Regions from separate parts of the Streptomyces sp. NPDC001868 genome, predicted to be linked through region 1. Evidence: riboswitches for the same ligand, from Rfam matches in the RefSeq annotation. Region 1 holds a riboswitch; the other holds the start of a gene.
The links. A riboswitch is a leader RNA that binds a small molecule or an ion and turns the genes downstream of it on or off. The one in region 1 is predicted to bind cyclic di-AMP.

Region 1 (4,448 bases):
CACCGGACTCGACGACGGTCCGCAGGTCCTCCAGCAGCGTGTTGAACCGCTTGACGGCGTTCGTCGACCGGGCCGCCATGCCGTACGCCTCGTCGACGCGCTTCAGGGCCTGCGAGAAGCTGATCTTCTCGCGCTGCGAGAGGGCGTCGATCATCGCCTCGGCGCGGTCGCCGATGCCGCGCTTGGGGACGTTGAGGATGCGGCGCAGCGGGACGGAGTCCTCCGGGTTGGCGAGGACACGCAGATACGCGAGGACGTCCCGGACCTCCTTGCGCTCGTAGAAGCGGACACCGCCGACGACCTTGTAGGGCAGGCCGACGCGGATGAACACCTCTTCGAAGACACGGGACTGGGCGTTCGTACGGTAGAAGACGGCGACGTCTCCCGCCTTCGCGTCGCCCGCGTCCGTCAGTCGGTCTATCTCGTCGGCGACGAACTGGGCCTCGTCGTGCTCGGTGTCGGCGACATAGCCGGTGATCTGCGCGCCCGCGCCCGCGTTGGTCCACAGGTTCTTGGGGCGGCGGGACTCGTTGCGCTCGATGACCGCGTTGGCGGCGCTCAGGATGGTCTGGGTGGAGCGGTAGTTCTGCTCCAGCAGGATCGTCGTCGCGTCCGGGTAGTCCTCCTCGAACTGGAGGATGTTGCGGATGGTCGCGCCGCGGAAGGCGTAGATCGACTGGTCGGCGTCACCCACGACGCACAGCTCGGCGGGCGGTACGTCCCCCTCGTTGGGCGGTACGTCCACGGGGTGCTCGGAGGTGCCGACCAGCTCTCTGACCAGGGCGTACTGTGCGTGGTTGGTGTCCTGGTACTCGTCGACGAGGACATGGCGGAAGCGGCGGCGGTAGTGCTCGGCGACGTCCGGGAAGGCGCGCAGCAGATTGACCGTCGTCATGATCAGGTCGTCGAAGTCGAGCGCGTTCGCCTCGCGGAGGCGGGACTGGTACATCGCGTAGGCCTGGGCGAGCGTCTTCTCGAAGCCGTCGGAGGCCTGGGCGGCGAAGTCCTCCTCGTCGATCAGCTCGTTCTTCAGGTTCGAGATCTTGGCGCTGAAGGACTTGGGCGGGAAGCGCTTCGGATCGAGGTCCAGATCACGGCAGACGAGCGCCATCAGGCGCTTGCTGTCGGCGGCGTCGTAGATCGAGAAGGAGGATGTGAAGCCGAGCCTCTTCGACTCGCGCCGCAGGATCCGGACGCACGAGCTGTGGAAGGTCATGACCCACATCGCGTGGGCGCGCGGGCCGACGAGCTGCTCGACGCGCTCCTTCATCTCGCCGGCGGCCTTGTTGGTGAAGGTGATCGCGAGGATCTGGCCCGGGTGGACATGCCGCTCGCCGAGCAGGTGTGCGATGCGATGGGTGAGCACCCGGGTCTTGCCGGAGCCGGCGCCGGCCACGATGAGCAGGGGCGAGCCGGCGTGGACCACGGCCGCGCGCTGGTTCTCGTTGAGCCCGTCGAGGAGGGCCGCCGCGTCCAGGGCCGGGCGGGGGGCGCCGTCGCGGTAGTACGCGTCGCGGTCCGGGGGCGCGTCGAACTTCCCGCCGAACAGATCGTCCGGAAGCGGCTCCGGTACGTGATCGTCCTCGGGCGGCGGCGGGGGCTCCTCCGCGTGGCCGCGGGGGGCCTGGAGGTCCGCCAGGAAGCTGTCGTCAAAGAGGCTGCTCATCGCTCTCCGAGTCTAGGCGCCCCCACTGACAGCGAGAGGCCGCCCCGGGAAGTCCGCATCCGCCACACACCGCGACCGCGTTGCGACGGTGAGCGATCGAGCGTACCGCCTGTCGTGCCGAAGAGGCTAAGGTCACGAAAACGTATCGGGCATATCGAACATCAACCTTCACACGGGCCACACGAGTTGGCTAGCTTTTTCTTCTGGGCCGTACGACCCAACCGGCGAACGTCGCCGGGCCGCACGACCCTCCGCCGAGTCCGGCACGCCTCCCGTGGCAGCCGGAGCCGGGGACCCACCGATCCTCTGGGGTGAATCGACCCGACCGCCGCACGCGGCAAGGGTCGTAGGGCAAACCTTCCGAAGCTTGCGCCCGAACCCGACAGCTAACTCGGTAGGCGGACAACGGAAGGAGACGCCGAACCATGGCGCCGCACCGCAAGCCGCGTCCTGCCGGAACACGCGTGGGCATACGCACCCCCGCTCTCGCCACGGCCGCCCTCACCTCCGTGGCCCTGCTCTCCCAAACGGCCGCGGCCGCACCCTCGGCCGACGACAAGCCGAGCCTGGAGGAAGTCGAGAAGAAGGTCGACGCCCTCTACCGCCAGGCCGGTTCGGCGACCGAGAACTACAACGCGGCCAAGGAGAGGACGACCAAGCAGAAGAAGCAGGTCGACACCCTCCTCGACTCCGTCGCCAAGCGCACGGAGAAGCTCAACGAGGCGCGGGAGGAGCTGGGTTCGTTCGCCGCGGCCCAGTACCGCACCGGCGCGGCCGCCCCCGATCAGGCCTCGCTGCTCCTGGCGGACAACCCGCAGGACTACTTCGACCAGAACCAGTTGATGGACCGGTTGACGGAGCGCCAGAAGGACGCCGTCGACGCGTACGTCACCGATCAGGCCGAGGCGACGAAGCAGCGCCAGGAGGCGAGCGACAGCCTCGAACAGCTCACCGAGTCACAGAACGCCCTCAAGACCAGCAAGGCCAAGGTCCAGGCGAAGCTCGCCCAGGCCCGCGAACTGCTCTCCACCCTCACCGCCGAGGAGCAGGCCCGGCTCGCCGCGATCGAACAGCGCGAGCGGGAGGAGGCCGACCGCAAGGCCGAGGAACTCGCGCGGCAGCAGACGGCGGCGCGGACGACGGCCCAGGAGGCGCAGGAGACCCAGGGCGCCCCGAGCACCCAAGGGGCCCAGGGGACCCAGGAGGAGCCCTCCACCGGCGCGGAGACGTCCACCGGCACCACCGAGACCGCCGCCCCGGCCGAGGACGCCACCTACGCCTCGAAGGCCGCCAAGGCCCTCGCCTTCGCCCGCGCGCAGATCGGCAAGCCGTACGTCTGGGGCGCCACCGGCCCCGGCTCCTACGACTGCTCCGGCCTCACCCAGGCCGCCTGGAAGGCCGCCGGCGTCGACCTGCCCCGCACCACCTACGACCAGGTCAAGACCGGCACGACCGTCCCCCTCGCCAACGCCAGGCCCGGCGATCTCATCTTCTTCTACGACAACATCGGCCACGTCGGCCTCTACATCGGCAACGGCATGATGATCCACGCCCCGAAGCCGGGAACGTACGTCCGCGAGGAGTCGGTCTTCTACGACGGGGAGTCGTCGATCCACAGCGTGGTGCGGCCGGCGTAGCGGCAGCGTTCTTCGCACAGACGCGCGAGCCCTCAGGTCCAGAGCACCGCGATGAAGACGTTCGCGATGGTCAGCGCGCCCACCAGGCCGAACAGCGGCTTCTCCACCGTCTCTTCGTCCCGTTTCACGTAGACCAGCCCCAGGATCACGATCAGCAGGGCGAGTTTGACGCCGATCTTGATGTTGTTGACGGGCTGGTCGTCGGCCTGGTTGAGGCCGACGAGAAGCACGCCGGTGACGAGCATCGTGAGGGCGCCGTGCAGCATGGCGGGGACGAATCGGGCGGTGCCCTGGCCCATGGCCTTCATCTGGGTGAGGAAGCCGCCCAGGAGGGAGGCGATGCCGATGATGTGGAGGCCGACGAGGATGTGGATGAGTACGTCCATGCGCGGAGCCTAATGAGAGGCCTGTGATCCACCGGCCACCGGGCGGGTACCCGGAGGCGCCGAGGGCGGCACGCTCCGGGCGTTCCGGGCGTCCCGGGCGTCCCCGACACCCTGACGATCTTGCATATATGCGCCGCATAGCACCGCCACACCCCCGCCCGGTCCGAAATCGCCGCATCGGTCATCGCGCAGCGTGAAGTCGACGGCGCCAGGACGGGATCACGGTCACATACGGTCACCTCGCGGTCGGTGCACGCCACTTCCGTACAACGCGTTACCGTGCCCTCACAGCCAGGTTTAGCGTCCTCCCTCAGGTGCCCGGCTCCCCACCGCCGCCCGGACCAGGGGCGGCAGTCGGACACCACCGCCGAGAAAGTCCGGCGGCGTCCCGCTCCCCCTGTGCGGGCCGCCGCCGGACGCGTCACCGCTTCCCCCAGGCGGTCCGTACGGACAGACGATGTTCGTACTTCGGACGGCGGTCGTACGGAGAGGACGTGGACTCCACGTGGCAGCGCACCGCAAGCCCAGACAGCGCTCGCTCGGCGGCCATACGGTCCGCACGGCCGCGACGTTCGCCCTCGCGGGCGCGGCGACCGCGACCGGTTTCGACGGCACCGGACACGCCGATCCACAGCTCACGCCTGACCAGGTCAAGGCGAAAGTGGACAAGCTGTACCAAGAGGCTGAGGTCGCCACCGAGAAGTACAACGGGGCGAAGGAGAAGGCCGACAAGGCGCAGGAGAACCTCGAAGAGCTGCG
Region 2 (4,448 bases), on a different contig from region 1:
AGGTCGGCGTAGTACTCCGTCATCTCGGCGGCGGAGCGCTCCTTGCCCTCGAAGGTGTAGACGCCGTCCTTGTAGAACTCGGAGGCGGCGACGTCGAGCGCGAGGGCGATCTGCTCGCCCGGGGTGTAACCGGCTTCCTTGATGGCCTCGAGGATGAGGTCGAGGGCGGCGCGGTTGGACTCCAGGTTCGGGGCGAAGCCGCCCTCGTCGCCGAGGCCGGTGGACAGGCCCTTGGTCTTCAGCACCTTCTTGAGGGTGTGGTAGACCTCGGCGCCCCAGCGCAGGGCCTCGGAGAAGGACTCCGCGCCGATCGGGGCGATCATGAACTCCTGGATGTCCACGTTGGAGTCGGCGTGCGAGCCGCCGTTCAGGATGTTCATCATCGGAACGGGCAGCAGGTGCGCGTTCGGGCCGCCCAGGTAGCGGAAGAGCGGCAGGTCGCTGGCCTCGGAGGCGGCGTGGGCGACGGCGAGGGAGACGCCGAGGATGGCGTTGGCGCCCAGCGAGCCCTTGTTGTCGGTGGCGTCCAGGTCGAACATCGCCTGGTCGATCAGGCGCTGCTCGGTGGCGTCGTAGCCGACGAGCTCCGGGCCGATCTGCTCGATGACCGCGAGGACGGCCTTCTCCACACCCTTGCCGAGGTAGCGGTTGGGGTCGCCGTCACGGAGCTCGATGGCCTCGAAGGCACCCGTGGAGGCGCCGGACGGAACGGCGGCACGACCGGTGCTGCCGTCGTCGAGGCCGACCTCGACCTCGACGGTGGGGTTGCCTCGCGAGTCGAGGATTTCCCGGGCTACGACGACGTCGATGGACGGCACGAGCATCTCCTTCATGGGATGTGACGCTGGTTGTGCGGGGCCGCTTGGGCCTTGCGACTAGAGCCTAACCGCCCCCGGGCTGTCGGCAGCCGACCGACCGTCCCGTGGACAGACAGACCGTACCCATTGTTTCAGGCCGGAACAAAGGGGGGTGGGCAAGAAAGTGAACAGAAGGAGCGTGCGCGGAGCGGGTGAACAGAGGGGGAGAGGCCCGGGAAACGGGCAAAGAAAAGCCCCGCCCCGGTGCGTACGGGGGAATGCGCACCGAGGCGGGGAGCCCGTGGGGACGGGGGGACGGCCCTCACGAGGTCTTCACTATGGAGGACACGGATGTGAGCGGGCTGTGGTTCAGCCGGGGAGCGGCCCGATTTCTCGGCCCTGCCGAACCCGCCCCGCCTGCCCGGTCGCCTGCCCGGCCGTGGGGGCGGCCGTGGGGGATGGCAGGCGGCCGGTGGCCGTCGTGATCGCCGTGGGTCAGCTCAGGTGGAGCTGCTGGCCCGGGTAGATGAAGTCGGCGTCGTCGATGATGTCCTTGTTCAGCTCGAAGAGCTTCTCCCAGCCACCCTTGACGTTCTTCTTCTCGGCGATGGCACTGAGGGTGTCGCCGCTGACGACCTTGTACTCGCCGTCGCCCTTCTTGACCTTCTTGCCGGTCGGGGTCTCGACGGTGGCACGCTCGGAGGAGCGGGAGGCGCGGGTGTCCTCGGTGCTCTTCTTGGCGCTCTTCTGCGTGTTCTGCTGGGTGCTCTCCTGCGCGGAGCCGGAGTTCGTGTTGCCGCTGGAGGCGGCGGCGCCGTCGTAGGAGGCGCTGGACAGGCCGGTGCCGCAGACCGGCCAGGCGCCCTTGCCCTGGCCCGCGAGGACCTTCTCGGCGACCGCGATCTGCTGGGCCTTGCTCGCCTGGTTGGCGGTGGAGGCGTACTGCGTACCGCCGTAGGCGGCCCAGGTGGAGGCGGAGAACTGCAGACCGCCGTAGTAGCCGTTGCCGGTGTTGATGGTCCAGTCGCCGCCGGACTCGCACTGGGCGACGGCGTCCCACTCGGAGGCGGTGGCGGCGGAGGCGCTGCCGGCGACCATCAGCGGAGCGGCCACGGCGGCGGCGCCGGTGACACCGGCGACGGCGATGGCACGAACGGCCTTGGACGGACGACGGTGCTTGCCCTTGCTGGAAAACAGCATGGAGTGATCCCCTCACCGACGCCTGCGAGGTGAGCTGTCGGGTTCGGGCCGGTTGAGTTGCCCGGCCGCGCCCGCTCGCCTTTCGGCTCACGTCGCGCGGCTTCACCCCAAGCCGATTCCGGCGGTGCTGCCCCGAAGGGCCTCAACTGCCGGACCCGGCACTTACCTTGGGTCCCCCGCTCCTGCCTACGGCGCTTGACGCGACGACTGTTCCTTGCGGTCGCTGGCAGGATTCGGCGTGCCGACCGCATGGGCCCACCAGTGGCGAGCGGTCACGACCGTAAACAGGTGATTGCCCGAATTTCAAAGCCGATCACGGGGTCTGTGATTCATCTCCCATGTAGATCAAAACGGGCATTCGGGGTCGAACCGGGACCCGAACTGTCGCTACTTTTCGCCCGTTTCGGCACCGACTTCGAGGGTCTGACCGGGAAGGATAAGGTCCGGGTCAGTTCCGACCGTGGTCTCGTTCTCGGCGTACAGCCCCCGCCACCCGCCGTCCAGCCCGAGCGAGTTCACGATGCCCGTCAGACTGTCGCCCACACGGACGGTGTAGGCGCCTTCGGCGGCCTCGCGCGCCGCGTCGCCGCCACGGGAGGCGTGACGGCCGGAGGGCGTGGAGTCGGCCCGGGAGGTGCCGGCCGCGTCCTCGCCGGCGCCGGCGCCCGTGCCCGCGCTCTCGTCGGCACTGGTGCCGCGATGGCGGCCGGTGCCGCCTTCACCGCCGTCGACAGTCGAAGAGCTGTCGTTCTGTGCCGACTTGTCCGAGTTGGTGCTGCCGGAGTCCGTGGAGTCGTCCGAGTCGGTGCCGGGCTTGGTCTTGGTGGAGCCTTCGAAGGTGCCGGGGGGTGATGCGGATGATTCGGACGATTCGGATGAACCAGCCGAATCCTGCGAGTCCTTCGAATCGGTCGATTCGCCGGAGCCGGTGCCGTCGGCCGACTTGTCCGGGTCGGTCGCATCGGTCGAACCGGATGAACTAGACGAACCGGATGAACCGGATGCGTCAGATGAACTGCCCGACTTCGTCGAGTCGTCCACCACGCCCGTGTCCACGTCGGCGGAACCAGAGTCGCCGCCCAGGTTGTGGAGCAGCCCACAGGTGGCCCAGACGCCGACGCCCTGGTCGGCGAGCACCTTCTCGGCGACCGCTATCTGCTGCGAACGGCTGGCCTGGTCGGCGCTCGTGGCGTAGTCGAGGCCGCCGTACTTCTCCCAGTTCGCCTGGGTCAACTGGAGGCCGCCGTAGCGTCCGTTCCCGGTGTCCGCGCTCCAGGAGGCGCCGCTCTCGCACTCCGCCACCTGGTCCCAGGTGGTTCCGCTGGCCGCGCTCGCGCCGGTGGCGCCGAGGAGTGGAATCGCGATGGCCGATCCGGTCACTCCGGCCGCGACGAGGAGAGCCGGAGCCTGACGGGGGCGACGGTGACGACCGTTCCCGGAGAGCATGCGGTTGCCTTTCACACGACAGCGGTGGCCTGTGCGACGGGTGTGGTGGCCCTTCGCACTGACGTGTGAACGTAGCCGCAGACGATCGTTTATAACAAGTCGATGCAGCGCAGATCACGTCACCATCTCGGCCGTGAACCATCAGGCTGCCGCATGACAGTTCACACCGCGTCGCGCTCCCGACTGCCCTCTACGACAGGACGGTCACAGGTCGCATCTCCCGCTGTCGGCTACACCGGTGACGGGACGGGCATGGTGACGAATGCCCACGCCGAGCGTGCGCGGTTGCGCACGTTGACCCCGGCGACGACATCGGCAGGCCCAGCGAGGCCGCACCGACGACAACGGAAGTGATCCCGGTCGGACCGGTTGGCCCGCTCGGTGTGGCCGCAGCGCGGACAACGCTGCGATGTGTAGGCCGCATCCACCTCCAGGAATGGCACCCCAGCCCTGCGGGCCTTATATGCGAGATGCTGCCCGAGCTGGTGGAAAGGCCAGGAGGAGATCCTGTCCCGCTGGTCGCCGCGAGGCCGTACCCGCTCACGAATGCCGCCGAGTGCTTCGACAGCGATGCCGCGACCGGTGCTCCCCCACGCTCGGCTTCGCTCGCGCGGGAGGGGCCCCCATGGCGACGGACACGATCTCCTTACTGATCCGATGGTTCACGTGGGTGGTATGGCGCTTCTCCTTCTGCCTGCGGCAAGCCAGGCGCCGCCGGGCCGAGCGGGTGTTCTTCTGCTGCAACTCAGCGCGCTTGCAAGCCTGCCAACGTCGATAGCGAGTCAGGCCGCGCCCTTGATGGTTGGCGCCGTCGGAGGTGGTGGCCAGGTTCACGATGCCCCGATCCACTCCGATCCAGTCGACCGGTTCGTAAACGTCCGGCTCGGAAATCTCGCAGGTAGCGATGAGGAACCACTTGCCACCCCGCTGGACCAGGTCGCTCTCACCCTTGCGATACGCCATGAGCATCTTGAGCTGGTCGGGCGAGCAGGCGAAACGGATGCC

Region 2: another riboswitch for cyclic di-AMP. It lies ahead of ABT147_RS16790 (transglycosylase family protein); the one in region 1 lies ahead of ABT147_RS05715 (C40 family peptidase).

What each region holds. Positions count from the first base shown of each region.
Region 1 is NZ_JBEOYO010000003.1:215,977-220,424, forward strand. It holds gene pcrA (DNA helicase PcrA) at 1-1,666, opposite strand, end outside; cyclic di-AMP (ydaO/yuaA leader) riboswitch at 1,909-2,082, shown strand; gene ABT147_RS05715 (C40 family peptidase) at 2,092-3,303, shown strand; gene ABT147_RS05720 (hypothetical protein) at 3,336-3,689, opposite strand; gene ABT147_RS05725 (C40 family peptidase) at 4,195-4,448, shown strand, end outside.
Region 2 is NZ_JBEOYO010000012.1:91,403-95,850, forward strand. It holds gene eno (phosphopyruvate hydratase) at 1-818, opposite strand, end outside; gene ABT147_RS16790 (transglycosylase family protein) at 1,293-1,997, opposite strand; cyclic di-AMP (ydaO/yuaA leader) riboswitch at 2,002-2,201, opposite strand; gene ABT147_RS16795 (LysM peptidoglycan-binding domain-containing protein) at 2,385-3,443, opposite strand; gene ABT147_RS16800 (zinc ribbon domain-containing protein) at 3,674-4,102, opposite strand; gene ABT147_RS16805 (RNA-guided endonuclease TnpB family protein) at 3,984-4,448, opposite strand, start outside.